Regions from separate parts of the Lentzea sp. genome, predicted to be linked through region 3. Evidence: riboswitches for the same ligand, from Rfam matches in the RefSeq annotation. Region 3 holds a riboswitch; each other region holds the start of a gene.
What was found. A riboswitch is a leader RNA that binds a small molecule or an ion and turns the genes downstream of it on or off. The one in region 3 is predicted to bind glycine.
Positions count from the first base shown of each region.

Region 1: another riboswitch for glycine. It lies ahead of gcvH (glycine cleavage system protein GcvH); the one in region 3 lies ahead of gcvT (glycine cleavage system aminomethyltransferase GcvT).
Region 2: another riboswitch for glycine. It lies ahead of gcvP (aminomethyl-transferring glycine dehydrogenase); the one in region 3 lies ahead of gcvT (glycine cleavage system aminomethyltransferase GcvT).

Region 1 covers NZ_DASVFL010000331.1:9,246-16,908, forward strand. The annotation lists gene VF330_RS35055 (L-serine ammonia-lyase) at 1-1,103, opposite strand, end outside; gene gcvH (glycine cleavage system protein GcvH) at 1,147-1,530, opposite strand; glycine riboswitch at 1,596-1,688, opposite strand; gene ald (alanine dehydrogenase) at 1,914-3,026, shown strand; gene VF330_RS35070 (TetR/AcrR family transcriptional regulator) at 3,082-3,762, opposite strand; gene VF330_RS35075 (MFS transporter) at 3,772-5,220, opposite strand; gene VF330_RS35080 (hypothetical protein) at 5,584-5,766, shown strand; gene VF330_RS35085 (hypothetical protein) at 5,766-6,215, shown strand; gene VF330_RS35090 (ABC transporter ATP-binding protein) at 6,238-7,191, shown strand; gene VF330_RS35095 (hypothetical protein) at 7,191-7,663, shown strand, end outside.
Region 2 covers NZ_DASVFL010000372.1:34,258-41,920, reverse strand. The annotation lists gene garA (glycogen accumulation regulator GarA) at 1-447, shown strand, start outside; gene VF330_RS39400 (MerR family transcriptional regulator) at 451-1,038, shown strand; gene VF330_RS39395 (bifunctional nuclease family protein) at 1,162-1,635, shown strand; gene VF330_RS39390 (MerR family transcriptional regulator) at 1,969-2,535, shown strand; gene VF330_RS39385 (Clp protease N-terminal domain-containing protein) at 2,649-3,599, shown strand; glycine riboswitch at 3,656-3,751, shown strand; gene gcvP (aminomethyl-transferring glycine dehydrogenase) at 3,905-6,796, shown strand; gene VF330_RS39375 (hypothetical protein) at 6,843-7,025, opposite strand; gene VF330_RS39370 (class I SAM-dependent methyltransferase) at 7,038-7,649, opposite strand.
Region 3 covers NZ_DASVFL010000106.1:45,665-53,327, reverse strand. The annotation lists gene VF330_RS13460 (acyl-CoA dehydrogenase family protein) at 1-309, shown strand, start outside; gene VF330_RS13455 (CaiB/BaiF CoA-transferase family protein) at 306-1,442, shown strand; gene VF330_RS13450 (hypothetical protein) at 1,778-1,957, shown strand; gene VF330_RS13445 (helix-turn-helix transcriptional regulator) at 2,122-2,616, shown strand; gene VF330_RS13440 (hypothetical protein) at 2,788-3,171, shown strand; gene VF330_RS13435 (DUF3817 domain-containing protein) at 3,186-3,488, shown strand; glycine riboswitch at 3,534-3,639, shown strand; glycine riboswitch at 3,641-3,728, shown strand; gene gcvT (glycine cleavage system aminomethyltransferase GcvT) at 3,828-4,922, shown strand; gene glyA (serine hydroxymethyltransferase) at 4,936-6,201, shown strand; gene VF330_RS13420 (hypothetical protein) at 6,572-7,246, opposite strand; gene VF330_RS13415 (cyclopropane-fatty-acyl-phospholipid synthase family protein) at 7,374-7,663, shown strand, end outside.

The DNA of each region.
Region 1 (7,663 bases), on a different contig from region 3:
GCGTTCTCGACCTGCTCCGGGGTGCCGCCCAGGACCTCGGCGAGGCCGCCGGCCGCCATCGAGCAGGCGGAGCCGACCTCGCCCTGGCACCCGACCTCGGCGCCGGAGATCGACGCGTTCTCCTTGAACAGCACGCCGATCGCGCCCGCGGTCAGCAGGAACCGGACCACGCCGTCGTCGTTGGCCCCCGGCACGAACCTCGTGTAGTAGTGCAGGACCGCCGGGACGATGCCGGCCGCGCCGTTGGTCGGCGCGGTGACGACCCGGCCGCCCGCCGCGTTCTCCTCGTTGACCGCCAGCGCGAAGAGCGTGACCCAGTCCATGACGCGCAGCGGGTCGGTGACGAAGTGCTCGCCCTCCAGCCGTTTGCGCATCTCGGCGGCACGGCGGCGGACCTTCAGGCCGCCGGGCAGCACGCCGTGCTCGGTGCAGCCGCGTTCCACGCACTCCTGCATGACGTGCCAGATGTGCAGCAGCCCCGACCGCACCTCGGCCTCGGTCCGCCACGACAGCTCGTTGGCCATCATGATCTCGCTGATCGACAGGCCCGTCTCGCGGCAGCGCGCGAGCAGCTCGTCGCCGGTCAGGAACGGGTGCGGCAACGGCGTGGTGTCCGGCTTGATCCGGTCGGTGCCCGAGGCGTTCTCGTCGACGACGAACCCGCCGCCGATCGAGTAGTAGACGGCGTGCTCGACGGACACCCCGCCGCTGAACGCCTCGAAGCTCATCCCGTTGGGGTGCAGCGGAAGCGACTTGCGGCGGTGCATGACCAGGTCCCGGTCGTGCCGGAACGAGATCTCGTGCGAGCCGCCGAGCCGCAACCGTCCACTCGCGACGATCTCCTCGACGCGGCCGGCTGCGGCCGCCGGGTCGACCTCCTCGGGGAGGTTGCCCTCCAGGCCGAGGAACACGGCCTTGGGGCTGCCGTGCCCGTGGCCGGTCGCGCCGAGCGAGCCGAACAGCTCGACGTGCACGCCGTCCACTTCGGACAGGCGCTCGCCGAGCTTGTCGACGAACATCGCCGCCGCGCGCATCGGGCCGACGGTGTGGGAGCTGGACGGCCCGATGCCGACGGAGAACAGGTCGAAAACGCTGATCGCCACTGATCAGTCCTTCGTGGTGGTGGAGCGGTCAGTCCGGGACATGTCAGTCGGACTTGATGAGCTCGGCGTACTTGGCCGCCGTGAGCAGGTTCTCCGCCGACTCGACGCGGACCTTGAACAGCCAGCCCTCGCCGTACGGGTCGTTGTTGACGATCGCCGGGTCGTCGACGACGGCGCCGTTGACCTCGATCACCTCACCGGTGACGGGCGAGAACAGGTCGCTGACGGACTTGGTGGACTCGAGCTCACCGCACACGGCGTTCGTGACGACCTTCGCGCCGACCTCGGGCAGCTGGACGAAGACGATGTCGCCGAGGGCGTCCGCCGCGTACTCGGTGATTCCGCAGGTCAGCGGGTCCTGGGTGCCCGGCGTCCAGTCGACCCACTCGTGCTCGGTGGTGTAGAGCAGGTTCTCGGGGAACTGCACGGCGACTCCTCTGGCTGATGACGGGTCAAGGACACACTTGCGCCCCCTCCGCCGTGCAGAGTTGCCTACTCCGAGTGGTCTTGCTGCCTGAGAGTGTGCGGGAGCTTGCCCCTTCGGCGCCCCGACTCCGTCGTCGAGGTCTCTCCCACTCGGGTTCTGGCGCTGACGCGCCGCGGCCGGTCTTCAGTTCTCGGGGGCGAACGCTATGTGCGGCCCCCGCCGGGTGTCAACGCGAACGGGTCGAGTCACACGCGAGCGCAAACCGAGTCGCTCTGTCCTAGATGAACAACCACACAGGTGGCTGATAGTGCGATCAGCACAGTGACATGACCTTCCCACTGCCCCACATTGTGAGATGTCGGCCACCGAACGGAGGAGTCATCGTGCGGATCGCAGTTCCTCGCGAGATCAAGAACCACGAGTACCGCGTCGCTCTCACCCCTGCCGGTGCACACGAGCTGACCAGCCGCGGCCACGACGTGTTCGTCGAGCAGGGCGCCGGCCTGGGCTCCGCGATCACGGACGAGGAGTACCTCGCCGCGGGCGCCAAGGTCCTCGCGACCGCCGACGACGTGTGGGCGGAGGGCGACCTGGTCCTCAAGGTCAAGGAGCCGATCGCCGAGGAGTACCCGCGCCTGCGTGCCGGACAGACCCTCTTCACCTACCTCCACCTCGCCGCCGACAAGCCGCTGACCGAGGCGCTGCTCGCGTCCGGCACCACGGCCGTCGCCTACGAGACCGTGCAGCTGCCGAACCGCGCGCTGCCGCTGCTCGCCCCGATGTCCGAGGTCGCGGGCAGGCTCGCCCCGCAGGTCGGCGCGTTCGCGCTGATGAAGCCCTCCGGCGGCCGCGGCGTGCTGCCCGGCGGCGTCCCCGGTGTCGCCCCGGCCCGCGTGGTCGTCATCGGCGGCGGCGTGGCGGGCGTCAACGCCGCCACCATCGCCGCCGGCATGGGCGCGGACGTGGAGATCCTCGACACCAACGTCGACCGCCTGCGCCAGATCGACGCGCAGTTCCAGGGCCGCCTGCGCACGCTCGCGTCCAACGCGTTCTCCGTCGAGCAGGCCGTCCGCGAGGCCGACCTGGTCATCGGCGCCGTGCTGGTGCCGGGCGCCGCGGCCCCGAAGCTCGTCTCGAACACGCTGGTCGCCCAGATGAAGCCGGGCTCGGTGCTCGTCGACATCGCGATCGACCAGGGCGGCTGCTTCGAGGACTCCCGCGCCACCACGCACGCCGAGCCGACCTACGAGGTCCACAACTCGGTGTTCTACTGCGTCGCGAACATGCCGGGCGCCGTCCCGCGCACCTCGACCTACGCGCTGACCAACGTGACGCTGCCCTACGCCGTCGCGCTGGCCGACAAGGGCTGGGAGAAGGCGCTGAAGGACGACCGTTCGCTCGCCCTGGGCCTCAACGTCCACGCGGGCAAGCTGACGAACGGCCCGGTGGCCGAGGCGACCGGCCTCGCGCACACGCCGCTGGAGTCCGTCATCTGAAGACCATCTGAATGAATGAGGCCCCCGCACGCGTGAATCGCTGCGGGGGTTTCGCCTATCTCAGGGCTTTGACGCGCGCCTTGATGCCGTCGATCACGCAGTCCAGCCCGAACTCGAACTGGCCCTCCAGCGACCAGATCTCCTGCTCGTCGAGCATCCTGACGTAGTTGGGGTGCTTCTCCCGGTACATGTCGGCGATCTTGCGCAGGTCGGGCGGCGGCGAGTCCATGCCGCCGCGACCGATGAAGTTGACCTCGGCGACCACGTAGCCGGTGGTGAAGCTCGACACCGTCGAGATCGACTGCGCCGCCGCGGCCAGCGACAGACCGGCCCTCAGCATGGGCCCGAACATCGCGTCGGACATCGCCACCGCCTTGGGGCCGATGCTGTTGAACTCCCCGATGTTCTTGACCCACCAGGGGTGGCGGTGCGCGATCTGACGCATCGCGTGCATCATCCCGCGCACCGCGGTCTCCCAGTCGTCATCGGGGCTGGGCAGCGGGAACTCGCCGTACACCTCGTCGAGGCACAGCTCGATCAACGCGTCCTTCGTCGGGACGTGCCAGTAGAGCGACATCGGTGCCGCGCCCAGTTCCGCGGCGAGCTTGCGCATGGACAGCTTCTGCAGACCGTGTTCGTCCAGCATCTCCATCGCCTTGCGGACGACGACCTCCCGGCTCAGGCCGAGGGGCCCGCCGCCGCTGGGCCTGGGCTTGCTGAACCACACGCTCTCCACGTCACGATCCTAGGCACGCCTGAGCAGAACGCTGGCCACCACACCTCCCAGGAACACCGCGACGGCACCGATCACCAGGCTGACGCTCATGCCGTTCGAGAACGCCTCGCGCACGACGGTGACGTCAGCGCCGCTGTGCAGGGCCTCGCTCAGGGACCGGCCGGGAACGCCGTCCGGCAGCGAGGCCGCGAACCGCGCCGACAGCAGCGCGCCCAGCACGGCGATGCCGAACGACGACCCGAGCTCCGTCAGCGTGCCCGACAGCCCGGACGCGATGCCGGCGCGTTCCGGCGGGATCGACCCCATCAGGGCGTTGACCGCGACCGGTTGGGACACACCGACTCCGACGCCGATGAGGACCAGTCCGGCCAGCGTCGGCGGGTAGGTCGTGCCGACCGACAGCAGCGCCACGCCGCCCGCGACGACCGTCATGCCGAGCAGCATCGCCCGGCCGGCGCCCAGCCGGATCACCAGCTGTCCCAGCGTGTTGCTGGTGACGAGCAGCGCGATCGCCATCGGCGCCACCCGGACACCGGCCTCCAGCGGGCTGTAGCCGAGCACGCCCTGGAGGTGTTGCGTCAGCAGGAAGAGCGAGCCCGCCATGCCGAACGCCGCCAGCACACCGGACGCCACCGCGCCGGTGAAGCGGCGGTCGGCGAAGAACCCGAGGTCGAGCATCGGGTCGGTGGTGTGCCGTTCCCACAACGCGAATCCCGTCATGGCCACCAGCCCGACGGCCACGGGCACGCCGAACTCCGGCGAGCCGAACCCGTGCTCCGGCACCGAGATCACCGCGTACACCAGCGCGACCATGCCGATGATCGACAGGATCGAGCCGATCACGTCCGGCTTGCGGACGGTCGGGTCCCTGGACTCCGGCACCAGGAACGCGACGGCCGCGATCGCGAGCACCGCCACCGGCACGTTGACCAGGAACACCGAGCCCCACCAGAAGTGCTTGATCAGCGCGCCGCCGATCACCGGTCCCGCCGCGAACCCGAGGCTCGTGACGGCGGCCCAGACACCGATCGCCTTGGGACGTTCCTTGTCGTCGAACAACTGCATGAGCACGGCCAGCGTGCCCGGCATCAGCACGGCGGCGCCGATGCCCATGAAGCCGCGGGCCGCGATCAACGCCTCGGACGACCCCGCGTAGGCCGCCACCGCACTGCCGGCGCCGAACAGCAGCAACCCGGCCAGCAGCGCCTTCTTGCGGCCGAACCGGTCGCTCAGTGAACCGGTCGTGAGCAGCAGGCCCGCCAGCGCGAGCGAGTAGGCGTTGATCATCCACTGGATGTCCGCGGTGCCGGCCTGCAGACCGGTGGAGATCGACGGGATCGCCACGTTCAGCACGGTGTTGTCCAGCACCACGACCATCACGGACAGGCACAGCACGCCGAGCACGGCCCAGCGCTGCGGGTGCGGGCGCACCCCGACCTCCTCGGTCGTCGAAGTCATCTCGTCCCCCTTACGGTGTACGAGCAACTTACAGCGTACGAGAGCCTCGGGCGCAAGAGGATTTTCGGGCGGGGCATGCCGAGAAAGGCTGAAGAGCTCAGAAGGTGCTGAGGAAAATAAAGGGCGGCCGCGCTCAACCAGCCTGGGGGTCACTGGGAGCGGGGCCGCCGTCACCAAATATAGCGGGCGCAGGCGCGGCGCGCCCAGCACCCCCGCCCAAACGCGACGGAAAAGTTTCCCCGACTGGACCACTGCCCGTGTCGGGCCCGTCCAGCAAACGAGTGAATTCCCGGGCGCGCGGTGCGGCGAGCAGGGGCGACGGCCGATGAAGACGGAGTCGGGTGTCCCTCGATAGGAGATTCCATGGCTGAACCACAGGGATGGATCCACTGCCACGACCCGTTCGGTCGCGACAGGTCGATGACCGTTCTGGTCGAGAACGACCGGGTCCTGCTGGTCACCCCGCCGGGCGAGACGGCTGTGATGTCCGCCACCCAGACGCGTCGGCTGGGCTCTTTGCTCGACCAGGCGACGGCGAAGATGTGATGGACGAGATCCTGCGCGACGCGGTGCTGCAACGCTTGGCGCTGCTCGACGAAGCGGCCGAACGGGGCGGGGCGGAGGCGCTGGTCCCGCTGGCCCGCGCGGAGATCCACCGCCTCGCGGACGGCTGGCGCCTGCTGCTCACGGTGCACCAACCGGACGAAGACGGCCGGTGCAGGGCGTGTCCCGGCTGGTTGCGGCGCCGCCGGTGGCCGTGCCAGGTCTGGAACACGGCGCACCAGCACCTGATCGGCGAAGGGGTGCTGCACCGCGAACGGCGCAGGCCGTTGCGCAACCCGTTCACCCGGTCGGGCGTTGTCGACATCCCGGCGCAGGCGCCGCCCGAGGGGCCTGCGGAGATGACCACCGAGCTGCCGATCTTGGCCGGTGATCCGCGGGTGGTGCACCGCGCTCCCGTCGTGTCCCGTCCCAAGCACGCCTTGCCGGACTGACGAGTCAGGCAGGATGGGCCGCATGCATGACGGCAGCGGCCTCATCGCGGTCCAGAACCTGACCAAGCAGTTCGGTCCGGTGACCGCGGTGCAGAACCTGAGCTTCACCGTGTCACCCGGCAGCGTGACGGGCTTCCTCGGCCCGAACGGCGCCGGGAAGACGACGACCCTGCGGATGCTGCTGGGTCTGGTGAAGCCCACGAGCGGCACGGCGACGATCAACGGACGACCGTTTCACCAGCTCGGCCAGCCCGGCCGGGTGGTGGGCGCGGTGCTGGAGGCACAGGGGTTCCACCCGAACAGGACGGCGCGCAACCACCTCCGCGTCTACGCGGCCGCCATCGGCGTCCCGGACGCGCAGGCCGACCAGGTGCTGGGCCTGGTCGGCCTGGGCAGCGCCGCCGATCGCGCGGCCGGCGGGTTCTCGCTGGGCATGAAGCAGCGGCTGGCGGTGGCCACCGCGCTGCTCGGCGACCCGCAGGTGCTGGTCCTCGACGAGCCGGCGAACGGCCTCGACCCCGAGGGCATCGCCTGGCTGCGCAACTTCCTCCAGTCGTTCGCGCGGATGGGCCGCACCGTGCTGATTTCCAGCCACCTGCTGGCCGAGGTCGAGCAGACCGTCGACCAGGTCGTGATCGTCTCGCGCGGGCAGACCATGTACTACGGGCCGCTGGAGCACCTGCGCCGGCAGCAGCAGCGCCGCGTGTTCGTGCAGCCGTCGGACGTCGGCGCGCTCGCGACCGCGTTGCAGGCGGAGGGTGTGCAGGCGCTCGAACAGCTCCCCGACGGGCGGCTCGCCGTGTCCGGTGTGGACACCCGGCACGTCGCGGACGTCGCGTTGCGCGCGGGCGTGTCGATCTACGGGATCCAGGAGGAGCAGGCCGACCTGGAACAGATCTTCTTCCGGCTCACCAGCGGTCAGTACGCCGGCCAGGCCCCGGTCTCTCCGTACCAGCAGCAGGGTGGGTGGGCCTGATGGGCAGCCTCGTGCAAGCCGAGCTCCGCAAGACCACGACGACGTCGCTGTGGTGGGCGCTCCTGATCCCGACCGTGCTGATCGCGCTGGGCGGCGGTCTGCTGTCCGGCCTGTTCGGCCAGTCGTTCGTCGAGGTCTTCTCGAGCTCCGAGGCCGAGCAGCTCTCCGACGCCCTCGGCGTGACCCCGGACCAGTGGAAGTTCGCCCTGCTCGGCATCGGGCGGACGATCAACCTCGCCACGCTGTTCCCGTTGGTCTTCGGCGCGCTGGCCATCGCCAACGAGGTCGGCACCCGCACCATCACGACGACGTTCCTGACGGCGCCGTCGCGCGTGCACGCCATGTCAGCCAAGCTGCTGGTCTACGCGCTGTGGGGCGCGATCTACGGGCTGGCGATCATCGGGTCCACCGCTCTCGGCGTCGTCGTCACCAGCAAGACCGGCCAGATGCCCGACGCGGGCGGCTGGGCCAT
Region 2 (7,663 bases), on a different contig from region 3:
GACGGCCCAGGCGTTCCGCCGGAGCAGTCCCCGGAGCGGACCTCCGTCTTCCGGGCGGACTTCCTCCAGGAGATGGAGGGCGGCGCCGAGGCACCCGCCCAGGAGCCGGCCGTTGCCGGTGTTGACGCCCTTCCCGCCGGTTCCGCGCTGCTCGTGGTGAAGCGCGGCCCGAACGCCGGATCCCGGTTCCTGCTGGACCGCGACACGACGAGCGCAGGGCGCCACCCCGACAGCGACATCTTCCTGGACGACGTGACGGTCTCGCGCCGGCACGCCGAGTTCCGCCGGGAGAGCGGCGAGTTCGTCGTCATCGACGTCGGCAGCCTCAACGGCACCTACGTCAACCGCGAGCCGGTCGACCAGGCCGTCCTCGCGAACGGCGACGAGGTCCAGATCGGCAAGTTCCGCCTCGTCTTCCTGACGGGTCCTGGCTCCGCGGGAGCCTGACGCGTGACGGCCGGGCGGCCACAGCGCGGGGTGCTGAGCATCGGGGCGGTGCTCGAACGGCTTCGCCCCGAGTTCCCCGACGTGACCATCTCCAAGATCCGCTTCCTGGAAGCGGAGGGGCTGGTCCGCCCGGCACGCACCGCCTCCGGCTACCGCCAGTTCAGCCCGGCGGACGTCGAGAGGCTGCGGTTCGTGCTGTCCGCGCAGCGCGACAGGTACCTGCCGCTCAAGGTCATCCGCGACCAGCTCGACTCCGCCCCGGTGGACTCGGGCTCCGTGTCGCGCGCGGACCTGCTGGCGAGGACCGGGATGAGCGCCGACCAGCTGACGCAGCTGGAACGCGACGGTCTGCTGCGCCCCGGCCCCGGTGGCCGGTTCACCACCGACGACATCACCGCGCTCCGCACGATCCGGACGATGACCGGGCTCGGCGTCGAGCGCGAGCACCTGCGCGCGGTCCGCGCTGCAGCGGACCACGAGGTCGTCGCGCTGAAGTCGTTCTCGGATCCCGAGACGGTCCGGGAATTGGCTGACCTCTTCACCTCGTTGCACGCGTTGTTGGTGAGAGCGGGTCTGCGTCAATCGTCTTGATCACGTTCAACCCGCAACGATTGAGCACACGGCCCGCTTGGCGGGTAGCGTCGAACGCATACGCCGGGGGATGCTCGGAGTGAGCCGGGTACTCCCCAACGAGTCAGAGGGAGGCGAGACCCGATGAGTGAGATGCGCGTCGTGGGCGTCCGGGTGGAGCTGCCCCAGAACCAGCCGATCCTCCTGCTCCGGGAAACCGAGGGTGAGCGGTACCTGCCGATCTGGATCGGCAGCGTCGAGGCCACGGCCATCGCACTCGAGCAGCAGGGCGTCCGGCCGGCCAGGCCGCTGACGCACGACCTCCTCAAGGACGTCATCGGAGCGCTGGGCCGCAACCTCGAGCAGGTGCGGATCACCGATCTCCAGGAGGGCACGTTCTTCGCCGAGCTCGTGTTCGACGGCGACGTGCGGGTGTCCGCACGGCCCTCGGACTCCGTGGCGCTGGCGCTGCGCGTGGGAGTGCCGATCCACGCCGAGGAGTCGGTGCTCGCCGAGGCGGGCCTGATCATCCCGGACGAGCAGGAGGACGAGGTGGAGAAGTTCCGCGAGTTCCTCGACTCGGTTTCGCCCGAGGACTTCAGGGGAGCGGACACGTAGGAGCACGGCCGGGCGCAGGCATCCGGGTTGTGGTGCCTGTCGCTCTTCGTCTCGCTCGACGCCGTCGTCCTCCGTCGGCGTGTCGCCCCATCGGGCTACTTTCCGCACAATCGGACGGCTAAACGATCACTAAACGTCACCTGAACGTCCTACTTCGGGTGACGCCGTGACTCTCTACTTGAGGTTGAGGGTCGATCCTCCCCGCGCGTCGCGTTGACCTGCCCTCGGAGCGGTCCTACCGTCGAACTCGAGTGGACGTCGCCGGTTCGCGAGAGCTGACGCGGCGGCTTGACGGCCATCGAGTTTCGTGGCCGTTCTCGAGGGGAGGCAGGCGTGGTCGAGGAAGCGCCCTTGAGGGCCGGATCCGGGCAGCAGGGCGAGCTGTTCCCGGACTCCTCGCTGCCGGACGAGCTAGTCGGGTACCGGGGTCCCGCCGCGTGTCAGGTCGCGGGCATCACCTACCGGCAGCTCGACTACTGGGCCAGGACCGGGCTCGTCGCCCCGACGGTGCGGATGGCGCACGGCTCGGGCAGCCAGCGGCTGTACTCGTTCAAGGACATCCTGGTCCTGAAAGTCGTGAAGCGGCTGCTGGACACCGGGGTCTCGCTGCAGAACATCAGGGTCGCCGTCGACCACCTGCGCCGCCGCGGCGTCCAGGACCTGGCGAAGATCACGCTCTTCTCCGACGGCACGACCGTCTACGAGTGCACGTCGCCGGAAGAGGTCGTCGACCTGCTGCAGGGCGGCCAGGGCGTGTTCGGCATCGCGGTGAGCGGTGCGATGCGCGAGATCAGCGGGACCATCCACGAGTTCCCGGCCGAGCGCGCGGACGGCGTCGAGATCGCGCCGCTGACCGAGGACGAGCTGACCCGCCGCCGTCGCGAACGCGCGACGGGCTGACCTTCCCCGGACCGGTTGCCCGCTGACCGGCCCGATCTCCGTGGCCGACCGGCCGTCCCGGGTGGCCGGTCGGCAGAGGCGCACCACCCCCGCCGCTGCCTAGCGTTGCCGGCATGACCCCCACTCCTTCCCCGCAGGTCGTGAAAGTGCTGGCCGCGGCCGTGCAGCGGGCGTTCCGGCTGGAGTTCGGCTTCGTCGGCACCGAGAACCTGCTGATCGCGCTCACCGACACGATCGGTCCCGGCCGCAAGCTGGACGTCCGGTCGCTGCGGGCGCAGGCGATGGCACGGGGGACCGGGCACTGGGCCGGTGGCGACGGCGGTCCCGCCGAGTCGGGACCGGATGTCACGGCGTTGCTGCGCGCCGCCCACCACCACGCACGCGTCGAGACCGAGTTGCCCGCCAGCAGCGCGCTGGACGCCTGTCTCCGCGCGGCGCTCGGCCGGGCCGGCGACGGCGTGCTGACCACGACCCACCTGTCGCTCGCGTTGCTGGCGCTGGACTTCGGCCGCGTCGCGGACCTGCTGGTCGTGCGGCGCGTCGACGTCGAGGCGGTGGCCGCGGCCGTGCGGAAGGCGGCGGAGCCGGAGGAGGCGCCCGCGGTGTGGCTGCTGCGCAAGGCGGGCGCGCTGGAGGGCGAGTCCGGCGGCGGGTACGTGCGCTGGCTGACGAAGCTCGTCGTGCGCGGCCAGGGACTGGGCGGGCCGGTGCTCACCGCGGTGCGCACCGAGGCCGAACGGCTCGCCGTCGCCGGGAAGCGGCCCGTCTCGTCCCGCGACCTGGTGGCCGCCGTGCTGACGCTCGACCACCAGCTGACCGCCGCGGGCCGCAGGCTCCGGCCGGAACTGGAGTCGGGTGGCGCGCGGGCCCTGCGCGAGGCGGGCGTGGACGAGAAGGCACTGCCCGCCGGCGGGTCCGTGGACCGCGCGGTGGAGCGGGCGAAGCTCGTCGCGGCACGGCGCGGGGACGACGTCGTGGGCACCCGGCACCTGCTCGTGGCGCTGCGCGACGACCCGGAGGACCCGGTCGCGGAGGCCCTGAGCGGTCTCGGCGCTGAGACGTAGGTCGCGTCCGTGGGGACTGGCGGGGCTGCCTGCGGGTATCCTTCACGGGTAGTCGCTGAACTCAGGCGGGAGAGTCCGGGTCTCGAACCCGGCGCCGAAGGAGCAAGTCCCTCCCCGGGAACCTCTCAGGCACCCAGGACCGCCCGAGCGAGACGCCTCTGGAAAGTGGACCCCCGCACCGGGGTCCCGCCGACGGTGAAAGCCCGTTCTCGCGACGGGTGAACCTCTCAGGCGCCCTTGAAGGGTACGGACAGAGCGGGGAGGGCACCAGGACACGTGTGCCCTCAGGCCCCCGGAGGCGTTTGATGACGCAGGACCGCATCCCGCTCGCCGCTCTCGAGCACGGCACCCCGTTCGCCGACCGCCACGTCGGTCCGCGCCCCGCCGAGCTCGCGCGCATCCTCGACGTCATCGGTGTCGGGTCGCTGGAGGAGCTGGCGCAGCACGCGGTTCCCCCGTCGATCCACGAGCGCGACCTCGTGCTGGACCTGCCCGCCCCGGCCACCGAGACCGAGGCGCTGGCGGAGCTGCGCGCCCTCGCGGCGCAGAACCGGCCGATGACGCAGATGATCGGTCTGGGCTACTACGACACCGTGACGCCGGGCGTGATCCTGCGCAACGTCCTCGAGTCGCCCGCCTGGTACACCGCCTACACGCCGTACCAGCCGGAGATCTCGCAGGGCCGCCTCGAGGCGCTGCTGAACTTCCAGACGATGGTCGGCGACCTGACGGGCCTACCGGTCGCGAACGCGTCCATGCTGGACGAGTCGACCGCCGCCGCCGAGGCCATGACGCTGGTGCGCCGCGCCGGCAAGTCCAAGTCGGACAAGTTCGTCATCGACGCCGACACGCTGCCGCAGACGCTCGCCGTCATCGAGACGCGCGCCGAGCCGCTCGGCATCGAGATCGTCGTCGCCGACCTGTCGCAGGGCATCGAGGGCCTGGGCCTCGGCGGTGACTTCTTCGGCGTGCTGCTGTCCTACCCCGGCGCGTCCGGTGTGGTGCGCGACCAGAAGGCGCTCATCGAGGAGATCCACGCCGCCGGTGCGCAGGCCGTGGTCGTCGCCGACCTGCTGGCGCTGACGCTGCTGCGCGCGCCGGGCGAGATCGGCGCGGACGTCGTCGTCGGCACCACGCAGCGCTTCGGCGTCCCGATCGGCTTCGGCGGCCCGCACGCCGGCTACATGGCCGTCCGGTCCGGTCTGGAGCGCCAGCTGCCCGGCCGTCTCGTCGGCGTCTCCGTCGACTCGGACGGCTCGCTGGCCTACCGCCTCGCGCTCCAGACGCGCGAGCAGCACATCCGCCGCGAGAAGGCCACGTCGAACATCTGCACCGCGCAGGTGCTGCTGGCCGTGATCGCGTCCATGTACGCCGTCTACCACGGCCCCGAGGGTCTGCGCGCCATCGCGACCCGCGTGCACCGCATGGCCACCGTGCTCGCCACGGGTCTGTGCGAGGCGAACCTGGACGTCGTGCACGGCGAGTTCTTCGACACCGTCGAGGTCCGCGTTCCCGGCGAGGCCGCCGCGGTCGTCGAGAAGGCCCGCGCGGCCGGCATCAACCTCCGCAAGGTCGACGACGACGTCGTGGCGATCGCCTGCGACGAGAAGACCACCCGCGCGCACCTCGTCGCCGTCTGGGAGGCCTTCGGCGTCACCGGTGCCGACGTGGACGCGATCGACGCGGACACCGCCGACGGCATCCCGGCCGACCTGCGCCGCACCTCCGATTACCTGACCCACCCGGTCTTCCACGCGCACCGCTCCGAGACGGCGCTGCTGCGCTACCTGCGCGCGCTGTCCGACAAGGACGTCGCGCTCGACCGCAGCATGATCCCGCTCGGCTCCTGCACGATGAAGCTGAACGCCACCGCGGAGATGGAGCCCGTGACGTGGCCGGAGTTCTCCGGCCTGCACCCGTTCGCGCCCGTCGAGGACGCCGCCGGTCTGCTGAGGATCGTGTCGGACCTGGAGGCCTGGCTCGCCGAGGTCACCGGCTACGACGCCGTGTCGCTGCAGCCCAACGCCGGCTCGCAGGGTGAGTTCGCCGGTCTGCTGGCGATCCGCGCCTACCACCGCGCCAACGGCAACGCCGACCGCGACGTCTGCCTGATCCCGTCGTCCGCCCACGGCACCAACGCCGCGTCCGCCGTCATGGCCGGCATGCGCGTCGTCGTCGTGAAGTGCGACGACAAGGGCAACATCGACATGGGCCACCTGCGCACCACGGTCGCGGAGCACGCCGACGACCTGGCCGCGATCATGATCACCTACCCGTCGACCCACGGCGTGTACGAGGACACCGTCCGCGAGGTCTGCGGCCTGGTCCACGACGCGGGCGGCCAGGTGTACGTCGACGGCGCGAACCTCAACGCGCTGATCGGCCTGGCCCGCTACGGCAAGTTCGGCGCGGACGTCTCGCACCTGAACCTGCACAAGACGTTCTGCATCCCGCACGGCGGCGGTGGTCCCGGCGTCGGCCCGATCGGCGTGAAGTCCCACCTCGCCCCGTTCCTGCCCAACCACCCGCTGCAGCCGACGGCGGGACCGGCCACCGGCGTCGGCCCGATCTCGGGCGCCCCGTGGGGGTCCGCGTCGATCCTGCCGATCTCGTGGGCGTACGTGCGCATGATGGGCGGCGACGGCCTGCGCCGCGCGACCCTCACCGCCGTGGCCGCCGCGAACTACGTGGCCCGCCGCCTGGACGAGCACTACCCGGTCCTCTACACCGGCGAGGGCGGCTTCGTCGCCCACGAGTGCATCCTCGACCTGCGCCCGCTCACCAAGGCCACCGGCGTGACGGTGGACGACGTGGCGAAGCGCCTCGCGGACTACGGCCTGCACGCCCCGACGATGTCGTTCCCGGTCGCCGGCACGCTGATGGTCGAGCCGACCGAGTCCGAGGACCTAGCCGAGATCGACAGGTTCATCGACGCCATGATCGCCATCCGGCGCGAGATCGACCGCGTCGGCGCCGGCGAGTGGCCGGTGGAGGACAACCCGCTGCGCAACGCCCCGCACACCGCGGCCAGCGTGACCGTGGGCGAGTGGAACCACCCGTACACCCGCGAGGAGGCCGTGTACCCGGCCGGTACCGGTGCTCCGAAGATCTGGCCGCCGGTCCGCCGCATCGACGGCGCGAAGGGCGACCGCAACCTGGTCTGCTCCTGCCCGCCGCTCGAGGCGTACAGCAGCTGATCCGGCACGGGGGAGAAGGGGCGCACTCGGGGGTGCGCCCCTTCTCTCATCTCGCGACGGGGCAGGCCTCGTCACCGCAGTTCTCGTCGGCGCCGATGCCCGGCTTGGTCACGTCGTGCTCGAACGCGAGGTGGAAGCAGTCGGGGTGCATCCGCTCGAACAGCTCGAAGTCCTCGGTCTCCAGCTCGACCGTCTCACCGCACCGCTGACAGACCTGTTCCTCTGACACCGGCAGATGGTCTCACCCGCGCCGCGCGAACAGGACCGCGCCGTCGCCGTCCTCGCCGAGCAGCCACCGCGCCTCGACGACGAACCCGGCCTCGCGCAGCCACCGCGCCACGCGCTCCGGCGGTCGCAGGTGGACGTGCACCTTCATCGGATGTCCGCCATAGCCCTGGGTCTTGAGGTTCGTGCGGTCGCCGACGTGGAAGCCGAGCTGCAGCACCCCGCCGGGCCGCAACGCGTCCCGGAAGTGCCCGAACACGGCGGGTACCTCGTCGTCCGGCACGTGGATCAGCGACCACCACGACAGGATCCCGCCCACGGAGTCGTGCAACGGCTCGGTCATCGACCCCACCTCGAACCGCAGTCCCGGGTGGGTCGCGCGGGCCAGCGCGACCATCGCGGGGGAGAGGTCGATCCCGAACGCGTCGACCCCGAGCCCGTGCAGGCGGGCCGTGACGTCGCCGGGACCGCAGCCGACGTCCGCGACCGGTCCGCTGACCTCCTCGGCGAACAACCGCAGCGCCGCCCGCAGGTGCGGCAGGCCGTCCAGCAGGGTCCGCGTCCGGTCGGCGTAGCTGACCGCCACCGTGTCGTAGGAGTTCCGCGTGTCTGTCAGCCAGTCGGTCACGCCGGGGGAACCTA
Region 3 (7,663 bases):
ATCAAGTTCCAGAACACCCGCTTCAAGATCGCCGAGTGCGCCACCGAGGCGGCCGTGACCAGGGCCTTCATCGACGAGTGCGTCGAGAAGCACCTGCGTGGCGAGCTGGACGTGCCGACCGCGGCGATGGCGAAGTGGTGGGCCACCGACCGGCTGACCAGGGTCGTCGACGAGTGCGTGCAGCTGTTCGGCGGCTACGGCTACATGACCGAGTACCCGATCGCGCGTGCCTGGTCCGACGCCCGCGTGCAGCGGATCTACGGGGGCACGAACGAGATCATGAAGGAAATCATCGCGAGGTCCCTGTGACTTCTTCCGGGAGCGGTCCTCTCGCAGGTCTGAAGGTCGTCGAGCTCGCGGGCCTCGCGCCCGCGCCGTTCGCCTGCATGGTGCTCGCCGACCTCGGCGCCGACGTGGTCCAGGTGCACAAGCCGGGGAGCCGCTCGACGGTCTCCGGCGACTTCCTGGGCCGCAACCGGCGCTCGATCGCGGTCGACACCCGCAGGCCCGAGGGCTCGGAGCTGGTCCTGCGGCTGGTCGAACGCTCGGACGTGCTGGTGGAGGGCTTCCGGCCGGGTGTCACCGAACGGCTGGGCATCGGCCCGGCGCAGTGCCTGGCCCGCAATCCGCGCCTCGTCTACGGGCGCATGACCGGGTGGGGCCAGGACGGGCCGCTGGCCGACCGGGCCGGGCACGACATCAACTACATCGCCGTCGCGGGCGCGCTGGAGCCGCTCGGACGGGCCGGCGGACCGCCGTCGTTCCCGATCAACCTGCTCGGCGACTTCGGCGGGGGAGGGCTGCTGCTGGCCCTCGGCGTGCTCGCGGCGCTGTATGAACGGGAACGCTCCGGACGTGGTCAGGTCGTGGACGCGGCCATGGTCGACGGCGCCGCGCTGCTGACGACGTTCCTGCACGGGATGAAGTCCGCGGGCATGTGGTCCGGCGGGCGCGGCGAGAACATGCTCGACGGCGGCGTGCCGTTCTACGACGTCTACGAGGCCGCGGACGGCCGGTTCGTGGCCGTGGGCGCGCTGGAGGAGAAGTTCTACGCCGACCTCGTGCGCGTGCTGGGCCTGGAGGACGCGCCCTCGCGCAACGACCCGGCGCAATGGCCCGAGCTGCGGGAACGCATCGCGGCGGCGGTGAAGACCAAGACGCGGGACGAGTGGGCGGACCTCGCGCGGGACACGGACGCCTGCCTGGCGCCGGTGCTGGCCCCGGACGAGGCGGCGCGGCACCCGCACAACGCGGCGCGCGACACGTTCGTGGACGTCTCCGGCGCGGTGCACCCGGCGCCGGCCCCCCGGTTCGACCGCACGCCCACCGCGGTTCCGACCCCTCCGGTCGAGACCGGGGCGAACACCGGGGAAGTGCTCGCGGACATGGGTGTGGCGGAGGACGAAATTATGGAACTGCGTCGGTCCGGAGTAATTGGATGAATGGTCGGTGGCGCATTTATTGCGCCACGACGGCGTGACTGAGCGTGATGCCGGAGGTTCGGCATCCGGGTGAGGCCCGGTGCACCAGTCTTCGTCCAAGCTGTGGGATGCGAGGGAGTCCGTGTTCACCTCGTGCCCAGGACATCGGCGCTGCGCAGAGACCTCTTTAGCCGCCATTCGGGTGACATCGGGCGCAGTGCAGGCGTGTGCCGCTGGTGGAACCTCGCCCCGGTTGGGCGTGGTCGTTGTTCATCGCACGGGTGAATGAGGGAGCATATCGGGTGACACGGCGGTCCGCCGCCTCAGCTGTGAGCGACATGGACGGAGAGGTACCTGTGAACCTCAAGAAGGTGCTAGTGCTGGCGGGCGTCGCGCTGGTGCTGTTCCTCCTGATCACCCAGCCCGAGCAGTCCGCCTCGGCGGTCCAGCAGGTCCTCGGCTGGCTGCGGCAGGGCGCGGAGTCGATCATCACGTTCATCAGGAGCCTGTTCGGCGCGGCGACCCCGATCCGCTAGTGACGCACGGTCACGTACGACCGTTCGCGTTGAGCCGGACGGGTGGAATGCGGCCAATCACGCACTGGTAACGGGTGTTCTGAGGATTCAGGGTCTGGTGATTGTCAGACCTACCGAATACCTTCCGCTGCAATGGCCGATCCCCGACCGACGAGGAGGCATGGATGGTCGAGGACTCCGGGGTCCACGAGCTCTTGAAGCAGTGGGCGGCTGAACGGTCTGATGACGCAGAGATGCAGGAGGTGAACCGGATCAAGAACGCGTGGCTCGCTGAGGCTCCCCCCTCGGCGCCAGGCATCCCCGTGCAGCGGGGTGCCGCACGGAGCGGGTCGCGTGGCTTGGTCAAGGTCGACTCGGCGGATCCGGCCTACGTGGCCGCGATGCGCAAGCGGGCGCCGGAGGCACCCGAGGCGTTGCTCGCCGCCGCAGCGAGCTACTGGCAGCTCGTCGGTGACGTCAGCGAGGCCGAGCAGTGGTGGGACGCGGGCATCAGCCCGTTGGACCAGCGCGCGCTCGACTACCGCGCTGCCGGCCTGACTCCTGCCGACCTCGGGAGGCGCCTGGGACCGATGACGGTTCTCCAGCACCTTCGTCGTGGCTCCGCCGCGGCCTGGTGCGTCGCACGTCTGCAGAGGCAGCGCCGGGACGGCGTGGCGTAGGAAGGAACGGGGGCTCCACGATCGGGGCCCCATGTTCGCGGAACGCGCTCACCGAGATCGTTCCGCGTGTTTTTGAGGGGGCCAAGCCCCCACGCCCCAGCCGGGGGCGAGCCCCCGGACCCCCACAGGGTGGCCTCCATCAGGAGGCCTCACCCAAGTAGTGTGGAGGTCGTGCGCGGCCTCCTTACTCCCCAACGCTTGTTGATCGCGTTCGCCTGTCTGGCGGCGCTGGTCCTGTGTTGCGGGCTCGCGTACTGGCAGTGGCAGCGCTTCGAGTCCGCCAGCGGCACGTTCCAGAACCTCGGGTACGTGCTCCAGTGGCCGCTCTTCGGCCTCTTCCCCCTCTTCATGGTGTGGCGGTTCCGCCGCCTGGCGCGCCAGAACCGTGACGGGGCTCTCTCCGCACCGGAGCCGGTTGCACCCGCTCCCCGGCCGGTGACTACCGTTGACGCCGTCAAACCCGCGCCTGTCGAGCACTTCGACGACGACGAAGACGCGGAGCTCGCGGCCTACAACCGCATGCTCGCGGACCTCAACGCGCGGGACGGTCGTTGAGCGAAGGCGGGCAGATGAAGGGTGCGTTGACCCGGTTCCGGGTCATGGCTTACGTGGTCGGTGTCTTCCTGCTGCTCCTGGTCGTGGCGATGGTGCTCAAGTACGCCGCGGACATGGGCGGGGCGATGAAGGTCGTGGGCCCGATCCACGGCTTCCTCTACGCCATCTACCTGGTGCTTTCCGTCGACCTCGCGCTGAAGCTGCGCTGGTCCATCAAGGGCACCGCACTCGTGCTGCTCGCCGGGACGATCCCGTTCCTGTCGTTCTGGGCGGAGCGCAAAGTGGTCGAGAAGACCGCGCAGGGCGTGCCGTTGTGACGTTTGGCCTGCTAGCGTCTGGGGCTGACAACTGAACACGGCCGTCGATGTCGCGCGGGAGAGTCCCCCTGTCCCCGATCTGCCGGACAGCGGGCACCGAAGGAGCAACTCCTCCCCGGAATCTCTCAGGTACCCCTACCGCACGACGAAGGCAACTCTGGAAAGCAGGCCCATCGGCCTCGCCCACGGTGCAAGTCGCGTTCCGCGCGGCGAAGCTCTCAGGCTCATGACAGAGGGGGAGGCTCTCTCAGACGAGGAGTCTCCGATGGACCGTGTCATTCTTCTGCTGCCTCAGCCGGCCACGTCCGGCTCTTCGGCGCACCCTGGAGGAGCGTTCTGATGTCCCGCCTCACGCCTCTGAACGCCGAGCACGAGCAGCTCGGCGCGATGTTCACCGACTTCGCGGGCTGGCGGATGCCGCTGCGCTACTCGAGCGAGCTCGCGGAGCACCACGCGGTGCGCACGTCCGCGGGCCTGTTCGACCTCACGCACATGGGTGAGATCGTCCTGACCGGACCGCAGGCCGGCGAGGCGCTCGACTTCGCGCTGGTCGGCCACATCTCCGCGCTCGCCGTCGGCAAGGCGCGCTACACGATGATCACGCAGGCCGACGGCGGCGTGGTCGACGACCTCATCGTCTACCGCCTGGGCGACGAGGAGTTCATGGTCGTCGCGAACGCCTCCAACGCCGCGGTGGTCGCGGACGCCCTGGTCGAGCGCGCGGCCGGGTTCGACACCGTCGTGACGGACTCCTCGACGGACTACGCGCTGATCGCGATCCAGGGCCCGAAGTCCGTCGAGATCCTGTCGGGCCTGACCGACACCGACCTGTCGACGGTCAAGTACTACGCCTCGTACCCGTCGACCGTCGCGGGCGTCCCCGCCCTGCTGGCCCGCACCGGCTACACCGGTGAAGAGGGCTTCGAGCTCTTCGTGGCGCCCGCCGACGCGTCCGCCGTGTGGGCGGCGCTGCTGTCCGCGGGCGAGGCGCACGAGCTCAAGCCGTGCGGGCTCGGCTGCCGCGACACGTTGCGCCTCGAGGCCGGGATGCCGTTGTACGGCAACGAGCTGACGACGTCGCTGACGCCCTACCACGCCGGCCTGGGCCGGGTCGTGAAGCTCGACAAGCCGGGCGACTTCGTGGGCCGCGACGCGTTGGCGAAGGTCTCGGAGTCCGGTGTGGACTCGGTCCTGGTCGGCCTGAAGACCCCCGAGCGCCGCGCGCCGCGCCACGGCTACGCGGTGCTCAACGGTGACGAGGTCGTGGGCGAGGTGACGTCGGGCGCGTTGTCCCCGACCCTCGGCTACTCCGTCGCCATGGCCTACGTGTCCCGCGCGAGCTCCGAGCCGGGCACCCCTCTGCTGGTGGACGTCCGCGGCAAGAAGCAGCCGGTCGAGGTCGTCGCACTTCCGTTCTACAAGCGCGCCAAGTAGGGAGATCTTCCAGATGTCCGAGCAGTTCAACGCCTCCCTCGCGGAGTACGACCCCGAGGTCGCCGAGGCCGTTGCCGCCGAGCTGGCGCGCCAGCAGGGCACCCTCGAGATGATCGCCTCCGAGAACTTCACGCCCGTCTCGGTCCTGCAGGCCCAGGGTTCGGTGCTGACCAACAAGTACGCCGAGGGCTACCCCGGCCGCCGCTACTACGGCGGCTGCGAGCACGTGGACGTCGTCGAACGCCTGGCCATCGAGCGCATCAAGGCGCTCTTCGGCGCCGGCTTCGCCAACGTCCAGCCGCACTCGGGCGCGCAGGCCAACGCGGCCGCGATGTTCGCCCTGCTGCAGCCCGGCGACACGATCCTCGGGCTCGACCTGGCGCACGGCGGCCACCTGACCCACGGCATGCGGATCAACTTCTCCGGCAAGCTGTACAACGTCGTGCCGTACCACGTCGCCGACTCCGACGGCCTGGTCGACATGGCCGAGGTCGAGCGCCTGGCCACCGAGCACCGCCCGAAGCTGATCGTCGCCGGCTGGTCGGCCTACCCGCGCCAGCTGGACTTCGCCGAGTTCCGCCGCATCGCGGACTCGGTCGACGCCTACCTGATGGTGGACATGGCGCACTTCGCCGGCCTCGTCGCCGCCGGACTGCACCCGTCGCCCGTGCCGCACGCGCACGTCACCACGACCACGACGCACAAGACCCTCGGCGGGCCTCGTGGCGGCGTGATCCTGTCCAACGACGCGGACATCGCCAAGAAGATCAACTCGGCGGTGTTCCCCGGGCAGCAGGGCGGGCCGCTGGAGCACGTGATCGCGGCCAAGGCCGTGGCGTTCAAGCACGCGGCCTCGCCCGAGTTCGCTGATCGGCAGCGGCGGACGTTGGAGGGGGCCCGGATCCTGGCCGACCGGTTGTCTCAGGGTGACGTTGCTGCTGCCGGGGTCAAGGTTCTGACTGGCGGCACGGATGTGCACCTGGTGCTGGTCGACCTGGTCTCGTCCGAGTTGGACGGGAAGCAGGCTGAGGACGTGCTGCACCAGATCGGGATCACGGTGAACCGGAATGCGGTTCCCAATGACCCTCGGCCGCCCATGGTGACGTCCGGGTTGCGGATCGGTACGCCGGCGTTGGCCACTCGCGGGTTCGGTGAGGTGGACTTCGTCGAGGTTGCTGATGTGATCGCTGAGGCGTTGAAGCCCGGGGCTGCTGTGGAGGAGTTGCGGGCTCGGGTTGAGGTGCTGGCGGCCAAGCACCCGTTGTACTCGACGCTCTGATCGTGGGGGCTCCGCCCCCACACCCCCGGCACTCCCAAAGGAGCCCGTCCAGCGCCGCTTGTGGGTTGATGGCACGCCTATTGCGTTGGGCGGCTTGCTGTTGCGTTGTTTGTTGCGCCTCGCTTTGCTCGGGACTGCTCGGCTGCGCCATCGCTTGGGCTCGCCTTCGGCATCGCGGACGGCTCGCCTTCGGCTTCGCGTGGCTCGCCTTGGCATTGCTACTTGTGCAGAAAGGGCGCCACCGTCTGGTGGCGCCCTTTCTGGTCCCTGGAGCGAAACGACGGGAACCCCGGCCCCTTCCCCAGGGCCGGGGTTGCACGTGTCAGGGTGTTGCGTGTCTCAGATGGACCGTCCTAACGGGATCTGGGGGCTACGCCGCCGGTGCCGTCACGCCGGGCGGGAGGCACTCGACGTTGCGCTTGCCGTTGGGCTGGATCACGTACCAGGTGCCGCCGACGCCCTGGCCCTTCCAGGTGCCCGGGCCCGGGTCGAGGGAGTAGGCGTACAGGGGCCAGCCGTCGACCGCCACCTGCTTCTTGCCGTCCGCGCGGGTGATCAGCGAGACCAGCTTCGAGTCGACGCCCTCGAGCTGCGGGACGGTGTCCGACAGCAGCGGCGGCCACGTGACCGCGCACTTGTCGTTGCAGTTCGACTTGCCTTCCGGCTTCGGGGTGTCCTTGTCGAAGCGGTACATCGTGCGGCCGTCGCCGTCCTGGATGACCTGGCCCATCTTGTCGACCGTCTTGCCGACCAGCCTCAACGAGCTGACCGGGGCCGCGGCCGGGGGCTGTGCTGCGGGTTGCGCTGCGGGGGTTTCCGGTGCCTGCTGCTGAACAGGGGTCTCGGGCGCCTGAGCGGGCTCCTGGAGTACCGGGGGCTGACCCACGTCGCCGTAGTCACCGAGGACGCCCAGGTCGGTTTCGGTCTGTGCCACCGGCTTGGAGTTCGTGCCACTTCCCGTGGCGCTCCAGACACCCAGACCCAGCACAACTGCCAGTCCCGCGGCGAGCCCGATGGCAATGCGGTTACGTCGGATCACACTCATGTCCTCCTTGTCCATCCGTTCGCTCTATCCAGGCCATACGGGCGGGGTTGCGTCTCGGTTCAGAAACGAACCGAACCTCTTGCTGTCCCGAACGTCCGGGGGAGTCAGGTCATGCGGGAGGTGCAGGGTGGTCGTCGCTGGTCAGCTGGCAGGAGTGGCCGAACGGGTGCTGGGTTCGCCCCTGCCGATCGGGATTCGGGCGTGGGACGGAAGTGTGGCCGGGCCGCAGGACGGGACCGTGCTCGTCATCCGGTCGAGGGACGCGCTCCGGCGGCTCGTGTGGAGTCCGAACGAGCTGGGGCTCGCGCGCGCGTACGTGAGCGGTGAGCTCGACGTGGAAGGAGACCTCGCCGAGGGGTTGTCGCAGATCTGGGGGCTCGTGCGCCGCGGGGTGACCCGGCGGCCGAAGATCTCGGA